2 regions of the Streptomyces sp. NPDC002676 genome follow, and region 1 is predicted to be linked to the other one. Evidence: riboswitches for the same ligand, from Rfam matches in the RefSeq annotation. Region 1 holds a riboswitch; the other holds the start of a gene.
What was found. A riboswitch is a leader RNA that binds a small molecule or an ion and turns the genes downstream of it on or off. The one in region 1 is predicted to bind glycine.
Positions count from the first base shown of each region.

Region 2: it holds a riboswitch for glycine, as region 1 does, so the genes downstream of both, gcvP (aminomethyl-transferring glycine dehydrogenase) here and gcvT (glycine cleavage system aminomethyltransferase GcvT) in region 1, are expected to answer to the same signal.

Region 1 covers NZ_JBSFVT010000022.1:72,706-84,301, reverse strand. The annotation lists gene glyA (serine hydroxymethyltransferase) at 81-1,346, opposite strand; gene gcvH (glycine cleavage system protein GcvH) at 1,361-1,738, opposite strand; gene gcvT (glycine cleavage system aminomethyltransferase GcvT) at 1,890-3,008, opposite strand; glycine riboswitch at 3,047-3,159, opposite strand; glycine riboswitch at 3,160-3,259, opposite strand; gene ACWD3E_RS36645 (AAA family ATPase) at 3,450-4,142, shown strand; gene ACWD3E_RS36640 (enhanced serine sensitivity protein SseB) at 4,208-5,005, shown strand; gene ACWD3E_RS36635 (enhanced serine sensitivity protein SseB C-terminal domain-containing protein) at 5,104-5,895, shown strand; gene ACWD3E_RS36630 (ABC transporter permease) at 6,217-7,215, shown strand; gene ACWD3E_RS36625 (ABC transporter substrate-binding protein) at 7,269-9,026, shown strand; gene ACWD3E_RS36620 (ABC transporter permease) at 9,099-10,106, shown strand; gene ACWD3E_RS36615 (ABC transporter ATP-binding protein) at 10,103-11,194, shown strand; gene ACWD3E_RS36610 (ABC transporter ATP-binding protein) at 11,191-11,596, shown strand, end outside.
Region 2 covers NZ_JBSFVT010000006.1:10,711-22,306, forward strand. The annotation lists gene ACWD3E_RS18440 (DNA polymerase IV) at 1-321, shown strand, start outside; gene ACWD3E_RS18445 (PRC-barrel domain-containing protein) at 243-614, opposite strand; glycine riboswitch at 734-828, shown strand; gene gcvP (aminomethyl-transferring glycine dehydrogenase) at 1,002-3,887, shown strand; gene ACWD3E_RS18455 (TOBE domain-containing protein) at 3,971-4,390, opposite strand; gene ACWD3E_RS18460 (ABC transporter ATP-binding protein) at 4,419-5,504, opposite strand; gene modB (molybdate ABC transporter permease subunit) at 5,546-6,406, opposite strand; gene modA (molybdate ABC transporter substrate-binding protein) at 6,403-7,239, opposite strand; gene ACWD3E_RS18475 (molybdopterin-dependent oxidoreductase) at 7,445-7,933, shown strand; partial or broken gene ACWD3E_RS18480 (hypothetical protein) at 7,848-8,045, opposite strand; gene ACWD3E_RS18485 (TOBE domain-containing protein) at 8,044-8,439, opposite strand; gene ACWD3E_RS18490 (DUF1707 SHOCT-like domain-containing protein) at 8,563-9,159, shown strand; gene ACWD3E_RS18495 (amino acid transporter) at 9,208-11,160, opposite strand; gene ACWD3E_RS18500 (universal stress protein) at 11,470-11,596, opposite strand, start outside.

The sequences.
Region 1 (11,596 bases):
TCGCTGCGAGAGGGAGCGCGGGGCACCGCGCAACCGGACACGTGTTCTTCCAGTGTGCGCGGTGTCCCGCAAAAGGTGTCTTACTTGTTCAGAACCGGGTACAGCGGGTGCTTGTCGGCGAGCGCCTTCACGCGCGCCTTCAGGCTCTCCGCGTCGTACGACGGCTTGAGCGCCTCGGCGATCACGTCCGCGACCTCGGCGAAGTCCTCGGCCGTGAAGCCGCGGGTCGCGAGGGCGGGCGTACCGATCCGCAGGCCCGAGGTGACCATCGGGGGACGCGGGTCGTTCGGGACGGCGTTGCGGTTGACCGTGATGCCGACCTCGTGGAGGCGGTCCTCGGCCTGCTGGCCGTCCAGCTCGGACTCGCGCAGGTCGACCAGGATCAGGTGCACGTCCGTGCCGCCGGAGAGGACGTTCACGCCGGCCTCACGGGCGTCCGCCGCCGTCAGGCGCTCGGCGAGGATCCGCGCGCCCTCCACCGTACGGCGCTGGCGCTCCTTGAAGTCCTCTGAGGCGGCGACCTTGAAGGAGACCGCCTTGGCCGCGATCACGTGCTCCAGGGGACCGCCCTGGAAGCCCGGGAAGACGGACGAGTTCAGCTTCTTCGCGAAGTCCTTCTTGGCGAGGATGATGCCGCCGCGCGGACCGCCGAGCGTCTTGTGCGTGGTGGAGGTCACCACGTCCGCGTGCTCGACCGGGTTCGGGTGCAGACCCGCCGCGACCAGGCCCGCGAAGTGCGCCATGTCGACCCACAGGTAGGCCTCGACCTCGTCCGCGATCCGGCGGAACTCGGCGAAGTCCAGCTGGCGCGGGTACGCCGACCAGCCCGCGATGATCACCTTGGGGCGGTGCTCCTTGGCGAGCCGCTCGACCTCGGCCATGTCGACCAGGCCGGTCTCGACGTCCACGTGGTACGCGACCACGTTGAACTGCTTGCCGGAGAAGTTCAGACGCATGCCGTGGGTCAGGTGGCCGCCGTGCGCCAGGTCCAGGCCGAGGATGGTGTCCCCGGGCTGGGCCAGCGCGAACAGCGCCGCCTGGTTGGCGGAGGCGCCGGAGTGGGGCTGCACGTTGGCGTACTCGGCGCCGAACAGCTCCTTGATCCGGTCGATGGCGATCTGCTCGGCGACGTCGACGTGCTCGCAGCCGCCGTAGTAGCGGCGGCCCGGGTAGCCCTCCGCGTACTTGTTGGTCAGCACCGAGCCCTGCGCCTCCATCACCGCGAGCGGCGCGAAGTTCTCGGAGGCGATCATCTCCAGCGTGGACTGCTGGCGGTTCAGCTCGGCGTCGACCGCGGCGGCGATCTCCGGGTCCAGCTCGTGCAGAGGCGTGTTCAGGACAGTCATACGGCTACGACTCCTCAGCCGGCGGTGAAGGCGGTGTACTCGTCGGCGGAGAGCAGGTCGGCCGGCTCGTCCGTGATCCGCACCTTGAACAGCCAGCCGCCCTCGAAGGGGGCGGAGTTCACCAGCGACGGGTCGTCCACGACGTCCTGGTTGATCTCGGTGACCTCGCCGGTGACCGGCGCGTACAGGTCGCTGACGGACTTGGTCGACTCAAGCTCGCCGCAGGACTCGCCCGCGGTCACGGTGTCGCCGACCTCCGGGAGCTGGACGAAAACGACATCGCCGAGCGCGTTGGCCGCGTGCTCCGTGATGCCGACCGTCGACACGCCGTCCTCGGCGGCCGACAGCCACTCGTGCTCCTTGCTGTAACGCAGCTGCTGGGGGTTGCTCATGGTCTGAATTCTCCTGTACGCGGGAGTGTGCTGATGAGTGGGGGACGGCCGGAACCGTCGTTGAGCAGGCGAAATGTGCGCAGTGTCACGTCACGGGGACAGGCCGCGTGGACGGACCGCGCGGACGGACCGCGCCCAGTGTCTACTTCGTCTACTTCTGCCGCTTGTAGAAAGGCAGCGCCACGACCTCGTACGGCTCGTGGCTGCCCCGGATGTCCACGCCGACACCCTCGGTGCCCGGCGCCGCGTGCGCCGCGTCGACGTAGGCCATCGCGATCGGCTTGCCCAGGGTGGGGGAGGGGGCGCCCGAGGTGACCTCGCCGATCACCTCGCCGCCGGCGACGACGGCGTACCCGGCGCGCGGCACCCGGCGGCCCTCGGCGATCAGGCCCACCAGCACGCGCGGCGGGTTCTGCTCGGCGCGCGCGGCGGCCTCGGTGAGCGCCTCGCGGCCCACGAAGTCGCCCTCCTTCTCGAACTTGACCACACGGCCGAGCCCGGCGTCGAAGGGGGTCAGCGAGGTGGTCAGCTCGTGCCCGTACAGCGGCATGCCCGCCTCCAGGCGCAGCGTGTCCCGGCAGGACAGGCCGCACGGCACCAGGCCGACGCCCTCGCCCGCCTTGGTCAGCGCCTGCCACAGCTCCACGGCGTGCTCCGGCTTCACGAACAGCTCGAAGCCGTCCTCGCCGGTGTAGCCGGTGCGCGCGATCAGCGCGGGGACGCCGGCGACCGTGCCGGGCAGGCCCGCGTAGTACTTCAGACCGTCCAGGTCGGCGTCCGTGAGCGACTTCAGGATGCCGGGGGACTCCGGACCCTGGACCGCGATCAGGGCGTACGCGTCCCGGTCGTCGCGCACCTCGGCGTCGAAGCCCTCGGAGCGCTCGGTCAGCGCGTCCAGCACGACCTGGGCGTTGGAGGCGTTGGCCACGACCATGTACTCGGTGTCGGCGAGCCGGTAGACGATCAGGTCGTCCAGGATGCCGCCGTCGGCCTGGCAGATCATGGTGTAGCGGGCGCGGCCGACGCCGACGGAGGCGATGTTGCCGACCAGGGCGAAGTTCAGGAGGGCCGCGGCCTCGGCACCGGTCACGGTGATCTCGCCCATGTGCGAGAGGTCGAAGAGACCGGCCTTGGTCCGCACGGCCACGTGCTCGTCGCGCTCGGAGCCGTAGCGCAGGGGCATGTCCCAGCCGGCGAAGTCGGTCATCGTCGCACCGAGCGAGCGATGCAGGGCATCCAGCGCGGTGTGACGGAGTTCGGTGCTGCTCATCGGTCGGTTGTCTCCCAGGGCATGACGGGCGAGGTCGTTCCTCCCCATCTGTCATCGGAACCTGAGAGGTTCGCCGCAACCGCCACAGGGACGATCAGGGCTTGCACCTTGGGTGGAGCCACTGTCACAGCGGCCCGCTTTTCAGATGTGCCTCGCCCGCGCGGTAACGGGGCCTGAGAGATTCAAGGGAGGGACTTGCTCCTTCGGCGCCCCAGCGAGACGACTGCTGGGGACTCTCCCGCGCGGATTCAAGCGGCCGGTATGCAGTTGGCGGGCACATCATTGCACGCCCGGCCCCCGACCGTCAGGCCCCATCTGTAACCGACCTGTGGCCGTACGCGCACCGAACCGCCGGACACCGCGCATTACTTTTTCTTTACATACGAAGGGCAGGAAGACCGGGCAGGGGGATCTCCGCGCCCACAGGGGAGGACGATCACGGTGAACAGGACGTCGGCATACGCCACCACCAGCGGCATCGCGGTGCCGCGGCAGCCCTCCGCCCCGGCCCGCGAGCGCCGTGCCGCCCGCGCCGTGGGGCGCCCTGCCGAGCGCCCCGCCCCGGTCGTGCGCGACCTGCGCGAGCGCGGCGGCCACAGCCCGCGGACCCTGCGCTTCGGCCCCCGCGACCTGGTCGTGCTCACCGGCCTGCCCGGCAGCGGCAAGTCCACCCTGATGCACCGCGCGGTCCCCGGCCGCCGCGTCGACTCCCAGGACGCCCGCGCGCGCTGGGCCGCCCGCCTGCCCCGCGTCCTGCCCTACGCCCTCTACCGCCCCCTGGTCCGCCTCGCCCACTTCGCCGCCCTGCGCCACGCCCTGCGGACCGGCGAGGGAGTCGTCGTGCACGACTGCGGCACCCAGCCCTGGGTACGGGGCTGGCTGGCCCGCGCCGCCCGCCGCCGCGGCGGCACCCTGCACCTGCTCCTCCTCGACGTCACCCCGGACACGGCCCGCGCGGGCCAGCACGAGCGCGGCCGGGGTGTCTCCCGGTACGCCTTCAGCCGCCACCGCCGTACGACGGCCCGGCTGCTGCGGGCGGTGGAGCGCGGCGAACTGCCCGGCGGCTGCGACTCGGCGCTCCTGCTGGACCGGGACGCGGCGGACGCCCTGGAGCGGATCCTGTTCACAGGGTGAGGGTCTGTCACAGGCACCCGATAGCCTGTGGGCCACAGCAGTGGTTCCCAGCAGGCGGTAGGCAGATGGACTTCCCGGCGGACATTCCCGCGGACTTCCCGGCACAGGCGCACCCCCACCCCCAGCCGCACGGCGGCTGGCCCGGCAACGAGCTGGAGGAGGTGCTGTCGGCCTCCCTCGGCGTGCCCGCGGCGGCCGGCCGGATCCTCGAGGTGCTGGGCCGCAGCTTCGTCTGGGTCCCGCTGCCCAACGGCGGCGGCCCGGACACCGGCCCGCTGGACCTGCCCACGCTGGAGCTCGACGGCCAGGTCTTCGTCCCGGTGTTCAGCTCCGAGGAACAGCTCCGCCAGGCGGTCGGCGCACACATGTCGTACACCATCGCCCCGTCCGTCGAGTTCGCCCGCGGCCTGCCCCCGCAGGCGGGGATCGCCGTCAACCCCGGCGGCATGGTGGGTGTCCCGCTCCCGCCGGAGGCGGTGGCCGAACTCTGCCGCGGGGGCCGCACCCCGCTCGACGGCCCCAGCACCGGCGGCCGGGTCCGCCTTTTTGAGCCCGACTGGCAGGACGACCCGGTCGACTTCCTCTCGGCCGCCTGCGCCGAGTTCGCCGGGACGGGCGTGGTCCGCACCGCCCGCCGCTGCCTGGCCGCCATCGAGACGGGCGACCCGGTGATGTTCGTCGGCGTGGAACTCTCCCAGTGGGAGGGCGACCTGCGAACCCGCCCCCTGGAAGCCCTGGGCCGAGCCCTCGGCAAGGTCCCGGTCCAGTGGCCGGTCAACCTCGTCCTCCTGGACGTGGCGGAAGACCCGGTGGGCGACTGGCTGAAGGCGAACGTCCGCCCCTTCTACGAGCACGGCAACTGAGAAAGGGGAGCGGGGCCCGCGAACCCGAGGCCCCGAGCTCCTGGGCGCTTAAGCTGTCTCCGAACGCAGGGCACACCACAGAAGGGCCGGTACGACAGGTGAGCGCGACCCCCAGCGGGAGCTTGACGCAGGCGCTGCGCCAGGTCACCCCCGGGCGCTACGACGCCTACGAGGCACTGCTGCGCGCCCTCGCCGCCCCCTCCTCCGGCCAGATCTGGATGCTCCTGTGGCACGGCCAGGCCGGCTCCCCGGACGCCCAGTACGGCGACATGGAGGTCGGCGGCTTCCACTACGCCCCCTGCGTCACCTCCGCCCAGGAACTCTCGGCCAGCGGCTGGAACCGCTCGTACGAGGTGGTCGACGCGCTTGACGTGGCCCGCACGCTCTATCCCGACCACTACGGGCTGTGGCTCAACCCGCACGCCCAGGGCGGTGGCGTCGGCATCCCCTGGCCGGACCTGCGCCGCATCGCCACCGGTCTGGACCGCCAGCCCGCCGGCCCGCTGCGGCTGTCGGAACCCGGCATCGAGATCCCGCAGTTCTACGCGCTGCTCGCGCAGAACGCCCACCGCACCCCGGCGCTCCGCTCGCTGCGCCGCGCCTGGGTGCAGCCCGCGCTCGGGGAGCCGTACCTCGCCCTCGGTCTGGACGTGTACGACACCTCGCCTGCCGCGGTCGACTCGGTGCGCGGGATGATGCAGCAGTCCGTCGGGGCGGTCCCGGAGGGGCTGCCCGTGTCGACGGTGGCGATGACCGACGACCACGACCCGGTCGTGATGTGGATGCGGGCCAACGCCCGCCCGTTCTACGACCGTGAGGCCCACGCGGCGGCTCCGCCGCAGGCTCCGGCTGCCGGGTACGGCTACCCGCCCGCCCACAGCTCCTACTGACGGCTGCCGCTCAGACCCGCAATACGCGTAGAACGGCGGCCAATCACCGCCGAACCGTGCAAATTCGCCGTTCTGCCCCCACTGTGTCCCGACTTTGCCGTGTTCGGCGGTCGTTACCCCCTGTTCGGATAACGGAATCCCCTGCACTGCATCACGGTTGCGCATACTTTCGCCGTCAGCTCTGGCGAGTGATCGTGGCCACGCTGAAGACTCCCCACTCAAGACGCGAGGCCGAGGTCCCCGTGTCTGATGGCAAGTCGACAAAGCCGCAATCCGCGGCAGGCGCAGGCCGGTCACCACCGGCGAGAGGGGTCGCTCACCGTGACCGCACCGATCGAGACCACCGGGGCAGAAGCAGGGGCCCAGCCGGAGGCCGTGCTGGAGGGTGCCGGTAAGGGGCAGATCGAGGGTCGTTCCCTGGGCCAGATCGCCTGGACCCGGTTCAAGAAGGACAGAGTCGCCGTCGTCGGCGGCGTCATCGTGATCCTGCTGATCCTCCTCGCGATCCTCTCGCGCCCCATCCAGGCCATGTTCGGCCTCGACCCCAACGCCTTCCACCAGGACCTGATCGTGCCCGACACCTCGCTGCCCAAGGGCGGCTGGGGCGGCATGAGCATGGACCACCCGCTGGGCGTGGATCCGAAGTTCGGCCGGGACATCGCCACCCGCGTCCTGGAGGGCTCCTGGGTGTCGCTGGTGGTCGCCTTCGGCGCCACGATCCTGTCCAACGTGATCGGCGCGGTCATGGGTGTCGTCGCCGGCTACTACGGCGGCCGGGTCGACACGATCATCAGCCGGCTGATGGACATCTTCCTCGCCTTCCCGCTGCTGCTCTTCGCCATCGCCATCTCGGCGACGCTGCAGGGCGGGGCCTTCGGCCTCAACGGACTGCCGCTCCACCTGAGCGTGCTGATCTTCGTCATCGGCTTCTTCAACTGGCCCTATCTGGGCCGCATCGTGCGAGGCCAGACCCTCGCCCTCAGGGAGCGCGAGTTCGTGGACGCTTCCCGGGGCCTGGGCGCCAAGGGCCCGTACATCCTGTTCCGGGAGCTGATGCCCAACCTGGTCGGCCCGATCATCGTCTACTCGACGCTGCTCATCCCGACCAACATCCTCTTCGAGGCGTCCCTGAGCTTCCTGGGCGTGGGCATCCAGCCTCCGCAGGCCTCCTGGGGCGGCATGCTCCGGGAAGCCGTCACGTACTACCAGGTCGATCCCCAGTACATGATCGTGCCGGGCCTCGCCATCTTCATCACCGTCCTGGCGTTCAATCTGCTCGGCGACGGTCTCCGCGACGCTCTCGACCCCCGCAGCCGCTAGGCAGCTCCCGAGAGTTCATCAAGTTTCCGATCATGGAGGGGAAACAGACCATCATGCGAAGGTCAGCGCTGGCCGCCATCGCGGCCATCGGTTCCGCCAGCCTGCTGCTTGCAGGCTGCAGCAAGGCCGATGACAACAAGGACGGCAACGGCACTCCGAAGGCAGCCGGCGCCAACGCGGCGACCACCGGTGTCGTCAACGCGTCCGACAAGAAGGGTGGCACGGTCACCTACGAGATGTCGGACGTCCCGGACTCCTTCGACCCGGGCAACACGTACTACGCCTACATGTACAACTTCAGCCGGCTGTACGCCCGCCCGCTGATGACGTTCGCCCCCGGCCCCGGCGAGAAGGGCAACACCCTCGTCCCGGACCTCGCCGCGAGCAAGGGCGTCCCGAGCGACGGCGGCAAGACCTGGACGTACAAGCTGCGTACGGGCCTGAAGTACCAGGACGGCACGCCGATCACCTCGAAGGACGTCAAGTACGCCGTCGAGCGTTCCAACTTCGCGCGTGACGTGCTCTCGCTCGGCCCGAACTACTTCCAGCAGTTCATGAAGGACGGCGACAAGTACAAGGGTCCGTACAAGGACAAGAGCGCCAAGGGTCTGTCCTCGATCCAGACGCCCGACGACAACACGATCGTCTTCCACCTGAACCGCGCCTTCCAGGAGTTCGACTACCTGGTCGCCGCGCCGCAGACGGCTCCGGTGCCGCAGGCCAAGGACGACGGCGTCGACTACGTCAAGCACATCGTGTCCTCCGGCTCGTACCAGTTCCAGAGCTACGAAGAGGGCAAGCAGGCCGTCCTCGTCCGCAACAAGAACTGGGACCCGAAGACCGACCCGCTGCGCAAGCAGCTGCCGGACAAGATCGTCGTCAACCTGAAGGTCAACCCGGAGACGATCGACAAGGACCTCCAGTCCGGCGACGCCACCGTCGACCTCGCGGGCTCCGGCGTCCAGGCCTCCACCCAGGCCCAGCTGATCAACTCGGCCGACGGCAAGGCCGCGACCGACAACACCTACGGTGGCCGCCTGGTCTACATGGCGATCAACACCAAGGTGAAGCCGTTCGACAACGTGGCCTGCCGCAAGGCGGTCCAGTTCGCGATCGACAAGGTCTCCGTGCAGACGGCCGAGGGCGGCCCGATCCGCGGTGAGCTCGCCTCCACCGTCCTGCCGCCGGACATCACCGGCTACCAGAAGGCGGACGCCTACGCGACCACCGGCAGCAAGGGCGACGTCGCCAAGGCCAAGGACCAGCTGAAGGCCTGCGGCAAGTCCTCGATCTCCACCAACATCTCGGCGCGTTCCGACCGCCCGCAGGAGATCGACGCCGCCACGGCGATCATCAACTCGCTGAAGAAGGTCGGCATCAACGCCACCCTGAAGCAGTACCCGTCGGGTAAGTACTTCACCGACTACGCGGGTGTGCCGAAGTTCACCGTGAAGCAGAACATCGGCCTGGAGATGATGCAGTGGGGTGCCGACTGGCCCTCCGGCTACGGCTTCCTGCAGCAGATCCTGAACGGCAAGGCGATCAGCCAGTCCGGTAACACCAACCTGTCGCAGTACGACAACAAGAAGGTCAACGACCTGCTCGGTACGGCGATCGCCTCCGAGGACGTCGCCAAGCGCAACGAGCTGTACGCGCAGATCGACAAGCAGACGATGGACGACGCCGTCCTCGTCCCGCTGACCTACTTCAAGGTCCTGCTGTACCGCTCGCCGTACGCCACCAACGTGGTCTCCACGGCCGCCTTCAGCGGTGAGTACGACTACCTCAACCTCGGCACCACGAAGAAGTAGCAGCCCCGGAAGGCAGGTGAAGGCATTGGTGCCCGCGGGCTTCGCGGCCCGCGGGCACCAGCGCCGGCTCCCGTGATCTCGTACATTCTCCGCCGGACGTTCGCAGCAGTGATCCTGCTGCTGGTCGTCACCGCGGTCACCTTCGCCATCTTCTTCCTGCTGCCGCGACTCGCCGGCCAGACGGCGGACCAGCTGGCGCAGCAGTACATCGGCAAGAGCCCCTCGAAGGCGGACATCGCCGCGGTCAAGCACAACCTCGGTCTCGACCAGCCCGTTTACACGCAGTACTGGCACTTCGTGAAGGGGATCGTGGCCGGCGCCGACTACAACGTCGGTCCCTCCAAGGTGCACTGCGACGCACCCTGCTTCGGCTACTCCTTCAAGACCCATGAAGCGGTCTGGCCGCAGCTCACCTCCCGCCTTCCGGTGACCCTCTCGCTGGCCCTCGGTGCTGCCGTCCTGTGGCTGCTCTCGGGTGTCGTCGTCGGTGTCATCTCCGCGCTGAAGCCGCGCTCGGTCTTCGACCGCACCTTCATGGGCGTCGCGCTCGCCGGTGTCTCGCTGCCCATGTTCTTCACGGGCAACCTGGCGATCCTGCTCTTCACCTACAAGTGGCCGATCTTCGGCCGCACGTACGTCCCGTTCACCGAGAACCCGGCGCAGTGGGCCAACACCCTCTTCCCGGCGTGGTGTTCGCTCGCCCTGCTCTACTCCGCCATCTACGCGCGGCTCACCCGCTCGGGCATGCTGGAGACGATGAGCGAGGACTTCATCCGCACCGCCCGCGCGAAGGGCCTGCGGGAGCGCACCGTCGTCACCCGGCACGGTCTGCGGGCGGCACTGACCCCGATCATCACGGTCTTCGGCATGGACCTCGGCCTGCTGCTCGGCGGTGCCGTGATCACCGAGTCCGTGTTCTCGTTCCACGGTGTCGGCCAGTTCGCGGTGCAGGCCATCGACGACAACGACCTGCCCCCCATCCTCGGCGTGACCCTGCTCGCCGCCCTCTTCGTCGTGATCGCAAATCTTGTGGTGGACGTGCTTTACGCCGCCGCCGACCCGCGGGTGAGGCTCTCGTGACCGAACTCTCCAAGACCGGTGCCGCAGTGGGGGAGCCCACTGCCGGCAAGGCGTCCGAAGCCTTCCTGGAGGTCCGCGACCTCAAGGTGCACTTCCCGACCGACGACGGTCTGGTGAAGTCCGTCGACGGGCTCAGCTTCTCGGTGGAGAAGGGCAAGACCCTCGCCATCGTGGGCGAGTCCGGCTCCGGCAAGTCGGTGACCTCGCTCGCCATCATGGGCCTGCACCGCCTCGGCGCCCGCGGCAAGAACGTGCAGATGTCCGGTGAGATCTGGCTGGCCGGCCAGGAACTGGTCGGCGCGAGCCCGGACGAGGTGCGCAAGCTCCGCGGCCGGGAGATGTCCATGATCTTCCAGGACCCGCTGTCCGCGATGCACCCGTACTACAAGATCGGCGACCAGATCGTCGAGGCGTACCGGGTCCACCACAACGTGAGCAAGAAGGTGGCCCGCACCCGGGCCATCGAGATGCTCGACCGGGTCGGCATCCCCGAGCCGGCCAAGCGCGTCGACGGCTACCCGCACGAGTTCTCCGGCGGTATGCGCCAGCGCGCCATGATCGCCATGGCACTGGTCAACAACCCCGAGCTGCTCATCGCGGACGAGCCGACCACGGCCCTCGACGTGACCGTCCAGGCGCAGATCCTCGACCTGATCCGCGACCTGCAGAAGGAGTTCGGCTCCGCGGTCGTCATGATCACCCACGACCTGGGCGTGGTCGCCGAGATCGCCGACGACGTCCTGGTGATGTACGGCGGACGGTGCGTGGAGCGCGGCTCCGCCGCCGAGGTCTTCGAGAAGCCGCAGCATCCGTACACCTGGGGCCTGCTCGGCTCCATGCCCCGCATCGACCGTGAGACCTCCGAACGGCTCATCCCGGTCAAGGGCCAGCCGCCGAGCCTCATCAACGTCCCCTCGGGCTGCGCCTTCCACCCGCGCTGCCCGTACGCGGACATTCCCAAGGGGAACGTCACCCGCACGGTGCGGCCCGAGCTGGAGATCGTGAGCACCGGGCACTGGTCCGCCTGCCACCTCCCGGCCGAGGACCGTGAGCGGATCTGGACCGAAGAGATTGCGCCGAAGCTGTGAGTGAGACGACGAACAACCAGGTCGCCGATGGCGAGGTGCTGCTCAAGGTCGAGAACCTGACCAAGCACTTCCCGATCAAGAAGGGCATCCTCCAGCGCCAGGTGGGCGCCGTGAAGGCGGTCGACGGCATCGACTTCGAGGTGCGCAAGGGCGAGACCCTGGGCGTCGTCGGCGAGTCGGGCTGCGGCAAGTCGACCATGGGCCGGGTCATCACCCGTCTCCAGGACCCGACCGGTGGCAAGATCACCTTCGAGGGTCAGGACATCACGCGGCTCAGCACCGGGAAGATGCGCCCGCTGCGCCGCGACATCCAGATGATCTTCCAGGACCCGTACGGCTCCCTGAACCCCCGGCACACCATCGGCTCCATCGTCTCCGCGCCCTTCCGGCTGCAGGGCGTGG
Region 2 (11,596 bases), on a different contig from region 1:
GGCTGGGTGCAGGGCAGCGGCCTGGGGCGGGTCACCGTACGTTTCGAGACGCCGTACTCGGAGCCGGGCCGCGTGCGGACCTTCCGGGTCGACGACCTCGATCTGGAACCGGCGGACCCGCTGCCGCTGGTGCCGGAAATTGGGGACGCGGAGAGACAGGAGAGACAGGAGAGACAGGAGAGACAGACGGACAAGCACATGGAGAAGCACTCGGAGAAGCAGACGGAGCGGCACACGCAACCTCAGGCCTCCTCCGAGCCGGCCAGCTTTCCGAAGTCGTGGTCGGGAAGCGCCGGAGGCGCCCCTACATCCAGACCGTAGTGGTGGTAGAGCTGGAGTTCCTGTTCGGGGGAGAGGTGGCGGCCCACGCCGAAGTCGGGGGCGTCCTTGATCAGGCTCCGTTCGAACGGCACCTGAAGCGTGCCCTCGACCAGCTCGCTCGGCTCCAGCGGGACGAACGCATCCCTGGAGAACAGGCCTGTTCGTATGGCAGCCCACTCGGGCACGCCCGTCGCGTCGTCGAGATACACCTCGTCGACGGTGCCGATTTTGGTCCCATTTCGGTCGAACGCCTTGCGGCCGATCAGGTTGCGCGGATCGATATCGGTCTGCACGGTCCCTCTCCCTCCACTTGGTCGCAACTCATCCGTAAGCACTACAAAAGAGCACATTCAACGAGGCGGCCACTCGAAGGCCCGGGCGTTGACCTCGCTGGTACGCTGACAGCGGCTGCTGACCCCGCGCGGGAGAGTCCTCCGACCACGTCGGAGGCGCCGAAGGAGCAAATCCTCCCCGGAATCTCTCAGGCTCACGTACCGCACGGACGAGGTCACTCTGGAAAGCAGGGCGGATGCCCACGGTATCCGCCCTCACCGACGGTGAAAGCCGGCGTCCTCGGGCGCCCGGTGAAGCTCTCAGGTTGAGATGACAGAGGGGGAGGCCGTCCGGGCACCCGTGTCGTGGTGCCCTCGAAGGTCGCGTCAGACCAGGAGGCCTCCGCAATGACCGCCCACCACGTTCCGCTGTCCGAGCTCGAAGCGGGTATCCCCTTCGAGCAGCGTCACATCGGGCCCGACCAGGAGGCGCGGGCCAAGATGCTCGCGCAGGTCGGCTACGGTTCCCTCGACGAGCTGACCGCCGCCGCGGTGCCGGATGTGATCAAGAACGCCGAAGCCCTGGATCTGCCGGAGGCCCGGACCGAGGCCGAGGTGCTCGCCGAGCTGCGTGAGCTCGCCGACCGCAACCAGGTTCTCGGCTCCATGATCGGCCTGGGCTACTACGGCACCTTCACGCCCCCCGTCATCCTGCGCAACGTCATGGAGAACCCGGCCTGGTACACGGCGTACACGCCGTACCAGCCGGAGATCTCCCAGGGCCGCCTGGAGGCCCTGCTGAACTTCCAGACGGTGGTCGCCGAACTCACCGGCCTGCCGACCTCCGGCGCCTCCCTCCTGGACGAGGGCACCGCCGCCGCCGAGGCGCTGGCGCTCTCCCGGCGCATGGGCAAGAACAAGAAGGGCCTGTTCCTGGTCGACGCGGACGCGCTGCCGCAGACGATCGCCGTCATCGAGACGCGCGCCGAGCCGACCGGCATCGAGGTCGTCGTCGCCGACCTGAGCGAGGGCATCCCGGCCGACATCGCCGACCGCGAGATCAACGGCGTCCTCATCCAGTACCCGGGCGCCTCCGGTGCCGTACGGGACATCAAGCCGGTCATCGACCAGGCGCACGAGCTGGGCGCTCTCGTCACCGTCGCCGCCGACCTGCTCGCGCTGACCCTGCTGACCTCGCCCGGCGAGCTGGGCGCGGACATCGCGGTCGGCACCACCCAGCGCTTCGGTGTCCCGATGGGCTTCGGCGGTCCGCACGCGGGCTACATGGCCGTGCAGGAGAAGTTCGCGCGCAGCCTGCCCGGCCGCCTCGTGGGTGTCTCCGTCGACGCCGACGGCAACAAGGCCTACCGCCTGGCCCTGCAGACCCGTGAGCAGCACATCCGCCGAGAGAAGGCCACGAGCAACATCTGCACCGCGCAGGTGCTGCTCGCCGTGATGGCCGGCATGTACGCCGTCTACCACGGCCCGGAGGGCCTGAAGACCATCGCGCGCCGCACCCACCGCTACGCCACCGTCCTGGCCGCGGGCCTGACGGCCGGCGGTGTCGAGCTCGTGCACGGCGCCTACTTCGACACCCTCACCGCGCGCGTGCCCGGCAAGGCCGCCGAGGTCGTCGCCGCCGCCGAGCGGAACGGTGTCAACCTGCGCCTGGTCGACGCCGACCACGTCTCCATGGCCTGCGACGAGACCACCACGCGCGCCCAGCTGGGTGCCGTCTGGGCCGCCTTCGGTATCGACGGCGACGTCGAGGCGCTGGACGCGGCGGCCGTGGACACGCTGCCCGGGGCGCTGCTGCGCACCGACGACTACCTGACCCACCCGGTCTTCCAGCAGCACCGCTCCGAGACCGCGATGCTGCGCTACCTGCGCAAGCTGTCCGACCGCGACTACGCGCTCGACCGCGGCATGATCCCGCTGGGCTCCTGCACCATGAAGCTCAACGCGACCACGGAGATGGAGCCGGTCACCTGGCCCGAGTTCGGCCAGCTGCACCCCTTCGCGCCGGCCGAGCAGGCCGCGGGCTACCTCACGCTCATCCGTGAGCTGGAGGAACGTCTCGCCGAGGTCACCGGCTACGACAAGGTCTCCCTCCAGCCGAACGCCGGTTCGCAGGGCGAGCTGGCCGGTCTGCTCGCGGTGCGCGGCTACCACCGCGCGAACGGCGACGAGCAGCGCACCATCTGCCTGATTCCGTCCTCCGCGCACGGCACCAACGCCGCCAGCGCCGTGATGGCGGGCATGAAGGTCGTCGTCGTCAAGACCGCCGAGGACGGCGAGGTCGACGTCGAGGACCTGCGCGCCAAGATCGAGCAGTACCGCGACGAGCTGGCCGTGCTCATGATCACCTACCCGTCCACGCACGGCGTGTTCGAGGAGCACGTCGCCGACATCTGCGCCCAGGTCCACGAGGCGGGCGGCCAGGTGTACGTCGACGGCGCGAACCTCAACGCCCTGGTCGGCCTCGCCAAGCCGGGCCACTTCGGCGGTGACGTCTCGCACCTGAACCTGCACAAGACCTTCTGCATCCCGCACGGCGGCGGCGGCCCCGGCGTCGGCCCGGTCGCGGTCCGCTCGCACCTGGCGCCGTACCTGCCCAACCACCCGCTCCAGCCGGCCGCCGGTCCGGAGACGGGCGTCGGGCCGATCTCGGCGGCGCCGTGGGGCTCCGCGGGCATCCTGCCCATCTCCTGGGCGTACGTCCGCCTGATGGGCGGCGAGGGTCTGAAGCGGGCCACGCAGGTGGCCGTGCTCTCCGCCAACTACGTCGCCAAGCGCCTGGAGCCGCACTACCCGGTGCTCTACACCGGCCCCGGCGGCCTGGTCGCGCACGAGTGCATCATCGACCTGCGCCCGCTGACCAAGGCGACGGGCGTCACCGTGGACGACGTGGCCAAGCGCCTCATCGACTACGGCTTCCACGCGCCGACGATGTCCTTCCCGGTGGCCGGCACGCTGATGATCGAGCCGACCGAGTCCGAGGACATCACCGAGCTCGACCGTTTCTGCGACGCGATGATCGCCATCCGCGCGGAGATCGAGAAGGTCGGCGCCGGCGAGTGGCCCGCGGAGGACAACCCGCTCCACGGCGCCCCGCACACCGCCGCCGCGCTCGGCGGGGAGTGGAAGCACGCCTACAGCCGCGACGAGGCCGTCTTCCCGGCCGGTGTCTCGGCCGCCGACAAGTACTGGCCGCCGGTGCGCCGCATCGACCAGGCCTTCGGTGACCGCAACCTGGTCTGCTCCTGCCCGCCGCTGGACGCGTACGAGGACTGAGCGAGTCCCGGTGAGTGAGAGCCCCGCCCGTGCATTCGGGCGGGGCTCTCCCGTTTCTCGTGCCGTCGCCGACGACCGCACTCTCACGCCGCCGCCAGCGCCACCTCGGTCGACTTGATCAGGGCGATCACGTCGGAGCCCACGAAGAGCCCGAGCTCGGTGGCCGCGTCCTTGGTGATCACGGCCGTGAGTTCGCCCCCGGCCACGGAGATCTTCACCGAGGTCATGGCCGCGCCGTGCGTGAGACGGGTGATCGCGCCGGGAAGCTGGTTGCGGATCGACAGGCCCTCGGGCCGGCTCGTGGCGAGCGAGATCTCCGTCGACTTCACCAGCGCGCGGACGGGGGAGCCCGGGGCGAGGCCGAGCTGCTCGGCGGCCTCCAGGGTGATGGCCGCCATGAGGTCCTGCCCGCCGTCCAGGCGGATCCTGACCGTGGCCATGACCTCGCCGGCCTGGACCCCGGTGACGGTCCCGGGGAGCTGGTTGCGGATGCTCAGTGTCATGGGCACCCACCGTAGGGCGCATGTCCGGTCAGGCCGGGTATGCGTGGGTCTGCGTCGCCTTCACCGTCGCCCAGACAGCTGCGCCCGGGTGCAGGTCCAGCTCGGCCGCGGCGACCGTGGTGAGGTCGGCGGCGAGTGGGAGTTCACCGGTGAGGTCGGCGCGGATCTGGTCGCCGTGGATCTCCAGGCCCGCGACCTCGCAACGCCACAGGTTGCGGGCGCTGGCACCGGTGGGCCGGTCCCGGAACAGGGTGACCGCGGAGGGCGGAAACGCGACGAAGGCGGGCCCGGACAGCTCCTCGGTGGTCGTGATCGAGGGCCCGGCGTCCAGCCGTACCGTGTGCCCCTCGGCCTGCCCCCGGTACAGGTTGAGGCCGACGAGCCGGGCGATGTAGTCGGTGCGCGGACGGCGGGCGATGCCGGACGGGCTGCCCTCCTGCACGACTTGGCCGTGCTCTATGACCACCAGCCGGTCGGCGAGCACCATGGCGTCCAGCGGGTCGTGCGTCACCAGGACGGCGACCGCCTCGAACTCGGCCAGGTGGCGGCGGAGCTGGGCCCGGACCTCCAGGCGGGTACGGGCGTCCAGGGCCGCGAGCGGCTCGTCCAGGAGCAGCAGCCGGGGCCGGGTGGCCAGGGCGCGGGCGAGGGCGACGCGCTGGGCCTGGCCGCCGGAGAGCCTCCGGGGCCTGGCGTGCGCGTGCTCGGCCAGGCCCATGCGGTCCAGCCACGCGGCGGCCTGGGCGCGGGCCTCGGCCTTGGCGACCCCCTGGCAGCGCGGACCGAAGGCGATGTTGTCCAGGGCGGACAGATGCGGGAAGAGCAGGTAGTCCTGGAAGACCACGCCGACCGGGCGGGACTCCGGCGGGGTGCGCTCCAGCGATGTGCCGTCGAGTCGCAGATGGCCGTCGGTCAGCGGGGCCAGACCGGCAAGGGCGCGCAGGGCGGTGGTCTTGCCGGCACCGTTCGGGCCGAGCAGCGCGACCACGTCCCCGGGGGCGGCCGTCAGCGTCACATCCAGCCGGAACGAGCCGCGCTCGACGACGAGCCGGGCGTGGAGCCCCTCTTCGCCCACCGACTGGCGATCGGCTTCGGGGGCGTCGATGTCGGTCATGGGTCCGTACGTTCGCACACGCCCAGGGGTGGCTGCCATCGTCACGCCCCCGTCATCCAGCGGTCCCTGAGCCCCGCCAGCACCGCGATCGACACGGCCAGCAGGACCAGGCTGAGGGAGATCGCCGCCTCGGGGTCGTTCTGCAGGGCGAGGTAGACCGCGAGTGGCATGGTCTGGGTGCGGCCGGGGAAGTTGCCCGCGAACGTGATCGTCGCGCCGAACTCGCCGAGCGCACGAGCCCAGGCCAGTACGGCGCCCGCCGCCACGCCGGGCGCGATCAGCGGCAGGGTGACGCGGCGGAACGCGGTGAAGCGGGAGGCGCCGAGCGTCGTGGCCGCCTCCTCGTAGCGAGGGTCGGCGGCGCGCAGGGTGCCCTCGACGCTGATGACCAGGAACGGCATCGCGACGAACGCCTCCGCGACGACGACCCCGGTGGTGGTGAACGGCAGCGTGATCCCGAACCAGGAGTCGAGCCACTTGCCGACGACCCCGTTGCGGCCGAGGGCCAGCAGCAGGGCCACACCGCCGACCACCGGCGGCAGCACGAGCGGCAGGGTCACCAGGGCGCGCACGAGTCCCCGGCCGGGGAAATCGGTGCGGGCCAGCAGCCAGGCCAGCGGCACGCCCAGGACAAGGCTCACGGCGGTCGCGGCCGTGGCGCTGACCAGGGACAGCTGGAGCGCCTGCCACACCTCGGTGCTGGTCAGCTGGTCCGGCAGGCTGCGCCACGGGGCGCGGATCAGCAGCGCGACGAGCGGCAGGAGCAGGAACGCCAGGGCCAGCACGCCGGGCAGCAGCAGCGGGAGTGGTACGCCGCGCCGGCCCCCCGTGCCGACGCGGCGGCGCCGCGGCCGACCCGTGCGGGGGTCGGCTGCGGCGCCCGTCTTGTGGAGCGAGGTCACGGCTTGAGGAATCCGGCCGCGCTCAGCACCTTCTGGCCCGCCGGGGACTGCACGAGTGCGATGAACGCCTTGGCGGCCTCAGCGTTCTGTCCGTTCTTCAGCTGGGCGATCGGGTAGGCGTTGATGGCGTTGGCCGACTCGGGGAACTCCACGCCCTGGACCTTGTCACCCGCCGCCTTCACATCGGTCTTGTAGACGACGGCGGCGTCGGCCTCCTTCAGCTCCACCTTCGTCAGGGCGCTCTTGACGTCCTGCTCGTAGGAGGCCGGGGTCAGCTTGAGCTTGCTCGCGTCCAGGGCCTTCTGCGCGGCGGCGCCGCACGGCACGGTCTTGTCGCACAGGACGACCTTGAGGCCGGACTTGGTGAGGTCCTTCAGCGAGGCCACCTTGTGCGGGTTGCCCGGCACGGTGGCGATCTCCAGCTGGTTGCGGACGAACGTGGTCGGGGTGCCGACCGCGTCGCTCTTGTCCGTCACGATCTTCATGGTCTTGGGGCTCGCGGCGGCGAAGACGTCCGCCGGGGCACCGCCGGTGATGTTCGCGGCCAGGGTGTCGCTGCCGCCGAAGTTGAAGCTGACCTTGGTGCCCGGGTGCTGCTTCTCGAACTCCTGGCCGAGGGTCGTGAAGCTCTCCTTGAGGGAGGCCGCCGCGAACACGGTGACCGTGCCGGACAGCTTCGGGGCAGCCGAGTCGTCCGACTTCGCGGACGAGCTGGGCGCATCGGACTTGTCGGCCTTGTCGGACGAGGAGCAGGCGCTCAGTGCCATCAGGGCGGCGGCTCCCGCACCGGCCAGCTGCAGCATTCGCCGAGTGCGGCGCGCGGAACGGGTCATCACGGATCTACTCCTCAAAGTTCTGTGGAACAACGGTCGCGCCCTGTCATGGCCGGGATCCGGCCATGCGGCGATGATACTGCCGCATTTGCCAGGCGGAAGTCTCTTGTCACTTCGCATGAGCTGCGGAACTGTGACTTGTAGCTTGCATGTGCGTTTGTGCGGCGTGCCGCCGGGGGTACGGTGCTGCGGGAGGTGGTCCCAGATGACACTCGCGGAACTCGCCCTCACCGGTGATCTGGCCCGGCCGGCCCGGCTGACCGTGCCGGACCTGCTCCACTGGCCGCAGCACGGCGTGGACGTCAGCTTCGAGTGCGCGACCAGCGGCATGCAGCACCACCGGTTCGCCGGCCCGCGCCTGTACGACGTGCTCGCCGACGCAGGACCCGGGTTCGACCCGGCCCGGCGCAAGGACCGGCTGCGCTTCCTCATTGCCGTCACCGGCATCGACGGCCATCACGCGGTGCTGTCCTGGGCCGAGATCGATCCGGACTTCGCGCACGCGCCGGTCCTGCTCGCGGTGACCATGGACGGCGCCGCGCTGGACGCGGCCGGACCCCAGCTGGTGCTGCCTCAGGACCGGTGCGGGGCCCGCCACATCAGCGGCATCACGGCGATCCGGGTGGACGGGCGCTACCGCTTCGGCGGTGCAGCGCCGGCCACACCCGGGCGCGCGTCAGCGGCAGCTCCGTGAACCGCACGCCCGCCGCGTCCCGCAGGGCGTCGGGTCAGGGCCGGGGCGACGGGGTTGAAGGGGTCTCGCTCATCGACTTGGCGCCCCTCGGGCCGATCGCGTGGGTCGGCTCAGGCGCGGTCGATGTGCACGTTCGTGGACTTCACGCGCGCGGTGGCCTCCATGCCGACCTCCAGGCCCAGTTCCTCCACGGCCTCCCGGGTCAGCAGGGAGACCAGCCGGTGCGGGCCCGCCTGGATCTCCACCTGGGCGGCCACGTCGCCCAGCTTGATGGCGGTGACGATGCCGGGGAAGGCGTTGCGGACGGAGGTGTGGGAGGCGTCCTCCTCGCCGCCGCCCGCCTTGGCCAGCTCGACCGAGAAGGCGGCCAGGGCCTTGCCGTCGATGAGCCGTCGCCCGGCCTCGTCGCGATGCGTGGCCACCCGGCCCGCGTCGGCCCAGCGTCGGGCGGTGTCCGGGCTCACGCCGAGCAGCCGCGCCGCCTGGCCGATCGTGTAGGACTGCATGCCGGTCACGATAGGACCAAGAACCGGGAACCGTGGACATGGGGTTGGCCGTTGGGTATAACGCGATATAGCTTTAGTGTGCGTTGGTGCTCCTGCTGAGGGCGTCTGGATCGGGGTGAGGGTATGTCGGTGGAACTGCTGGGTGCGGGCGAGCCGTCCGGGCTGCGGGCCTCGCACGCGGACCGGGACCGGGTGGTGGATGTGCTGTCGGGTGCCGCGGGGGACGGCCGGATCACCGCCGAGGAACTGGACGAGCGTGTCGCCGCCGCGCTCTGCGCGCGCACGCTCGGGGAGCTGGCCGTGCTGACGGCGGACCTCCCCGACGGCTCCGCCGTCGCGCCGGTGCGGGACGTCGCGCGTATCGAGCAGAAGGCCAGCTCCACGGTGCGTGCCGACGGCTGGGTCGTGCCCCGGCGCCTGGAGATCGACTCGTCCTGGGGCGATGTGACGCTCGACTTCTCCCGGGCGGTGATCACACACGACACTCTGACCGTCGAGCTGTCCCTGCACGCCGGCGCCCTGCGGCTGCTCACGCGTCCGGGTGTGGTCGTGGACACCGACTCGCTGGTGATCGACTACGGCCAGGTCAAGACCCGTAGCGCCAAAGACGCCCGGACGCCGGTCGTACTGCGCGTGGAGATACGCGGCCGGATGAGCTACGGCCAGGTGGTGGTGCGTCCGGCGCGGCGGCGGTTCGGGAGGAAGGGCGAAACGGCCTGAGGGGAGCGATCCAGGATCGCCCCCCTCAGTCTCACCGTGCGGCCGGACTCAGCCCGTGTGCACCCTCGGCCGGCGTACCCGGTTCGGTTCGGCCTCGCGGAGCACCTCGCGGGTGACCGGGGCGACCTCGCCCTGTCCGAAGAGGAAGAAGCGCAGGAAGTTGGCGAACGGGTTGCCCTCGGTCCACTCGAAGTAGATGTGCGGCGTGCAGCCCGTCATGTCCCGGGCGTGCAGGAGGAAGGCCGCCAGGGCGTTGGAGATGGAGGAGTGCTCCAGCGTCAGCACCCGGTAGCGGTCGTGCAGGACATCGCCGCGCACGGTCAGGCTCGCCTCGAACTCGGAGGGGTCGGTGACCGTGACCTCGACGAAGACGAAGTCCTCCTGCTCGGGCATGTCGTTGTCGGCGCGGATCTGCTCGATCTTGTCCCGGTACTCGGCCTTGTCCCGGCTGCCCGGCTCGTTGGCGATGAACCGCATCTTGCGGCTGGCCATGTCTCGGATGAATCGTTCCGCCATCGGGTCGAGCGTCACGCTGGTCACGCGGAGCTCGAAGGCGCGGGCCAGCCGGGACAGGAACGAGACCAGGATGATGCCCGCGATGAAGCAGGCACCGATCTTCACACCGTCCGGACGCTCGATGACATTGGCGACAGTGACGTAGAGCAGGACGGCCGAGACGACCGCGAAGCCGATGGTCCAGTTGCGCTGCCCGGCCCTGCGGGCGGCGATGGTCACCGCGATCGCCGCGGAGGACATGAGGACCAGCACGCCGGTGGCGTAGGCGCCGCCCTGCGCGTCGACGTTGGCGTCGAAGAGCCAGGTGACCAGGAAGGCGACCAGGGTGAAGACGATCACCATCGGGCGGACGGCGCGGGCCCAGTGCGGGGCCATGCCGTAGCGGGGCAGGTAGCGCGGCATCAGGTTGAGCAGGCCGGCCATGGCGGAGGCGCCGGCGAACCACAGGATGGCGATGGTCGAGAGGTCGTAGACCGTGCCGAAGGCGCCGCCGAGGTACTCGTGCGAGAGGTACGCCAGCGCGCGGCCGTTGGCCTTGCCGCCGTCCTTGAACTCGTCCGCCGGGATGAGCACCGTCGTGATGAAACTCGTGGCGATCAGGAAGACGCTCATGATCAGTGCGGCGGCCGTCAGCAGCTTCTTGGTGTCCCGGATGCGACCCTTCGGGTTCTCCTCGGTGTCGTCCGGGTCGCCCTCGACGTGCGGCATGACGGCGACACCGGTCTCGAAGCCGGACAGACCGAGCGCGAGCTTCGGGAAGACCAGCAGCGACACGCCGATCATGGCGAAGATGTTGCCGTGCTCGGCGGTCAGGGCGCTGGTCCAGTCGGTGACCACGTGCCCGGCGGTCATGACGTGCCACAGGCCGACGATCACGACGACGGTGTTCAGCACGAGGTAGATGCCGACCAGGGCGACCGCGACGCCGATCGCCTCCAGGAAGCCCTTGAGGAACACCGCGCCGAGCAGCGCCACCAGAGCCAGCGTGATCACCATCTGCTGGCCGTGCAGGACGTCCGTCAGGTGCGGGTTCTCCACGAGATGGGTGGAGGCGTCGGCGGCCGACAGGGTGATGGTGATGAGGAAGTCGGTGGCCGCGAAGCCCAGCAGGGTCAGGACGAACAGCTTGCCCTTCCAGAACGACAGCAGCCGCTCCAGCATCGCGATGGAGCCCTCACCGTGCGGGCTCTCCTCGGCCACCCGGCGGTAGACCGGCAGGGCGCCGGCCAGGGTGACTATGACGAGGACGATCGTCGCGATGGGGGAGAGGAGGCCGGCGGCCAGGGCCGCGATGCCGGGCTGGTAGCCCAGGGTCGAGAAGTAGTCGACACCGGTCAGGCACATCACGCGCCACCAGCGCTGGCCCTTGTGCGCGGCCTCCGGTGCGGCCTCGGGGGCGGCGTGGCCATGCTTGCCCATATCGGACAGCCCCTCCAGCATCCAGGCGCGCAGGCGACTGGGAGGGGGGTGTTCGGTGGTGGCCATCGGCGTGCTCCTGGTGTGCGGCTCAGCGGTTTCCGGCCATCACGCGGACGGCCGCACCAGCGTAAGCAGAGAGTGACGTCCGGGCCCACGGATCCCGGGTCCGAGGGCGTCAATCTTGCGTTAAGAATGACCCGCCCACCGCCGGTCGCGCATCAAGACGCGGAGGCGGGGGCGTTGGCCGTGAGTGTTGGGCTGTATGAGGGAGGTGCCTCGTCCGACCCCCTCCCGGACCCGTGTCGGCCGCCCCCCGGACACCGAGCGTCATCGCGTACGACACCTCCTTGATGCTCCGGCCGTCGGCCCCTGTTCTCACAGGCCCCGCGTGTCGATCCGCAGATGCCAGGCGTTGCGCCGGTGGACGGCCACCAGCTCGGACTCCAGGGGAGAAGGGGGTACGGCGAGGACCGGGCAGCGGGCGTGGGCCAGACAGTGCCGG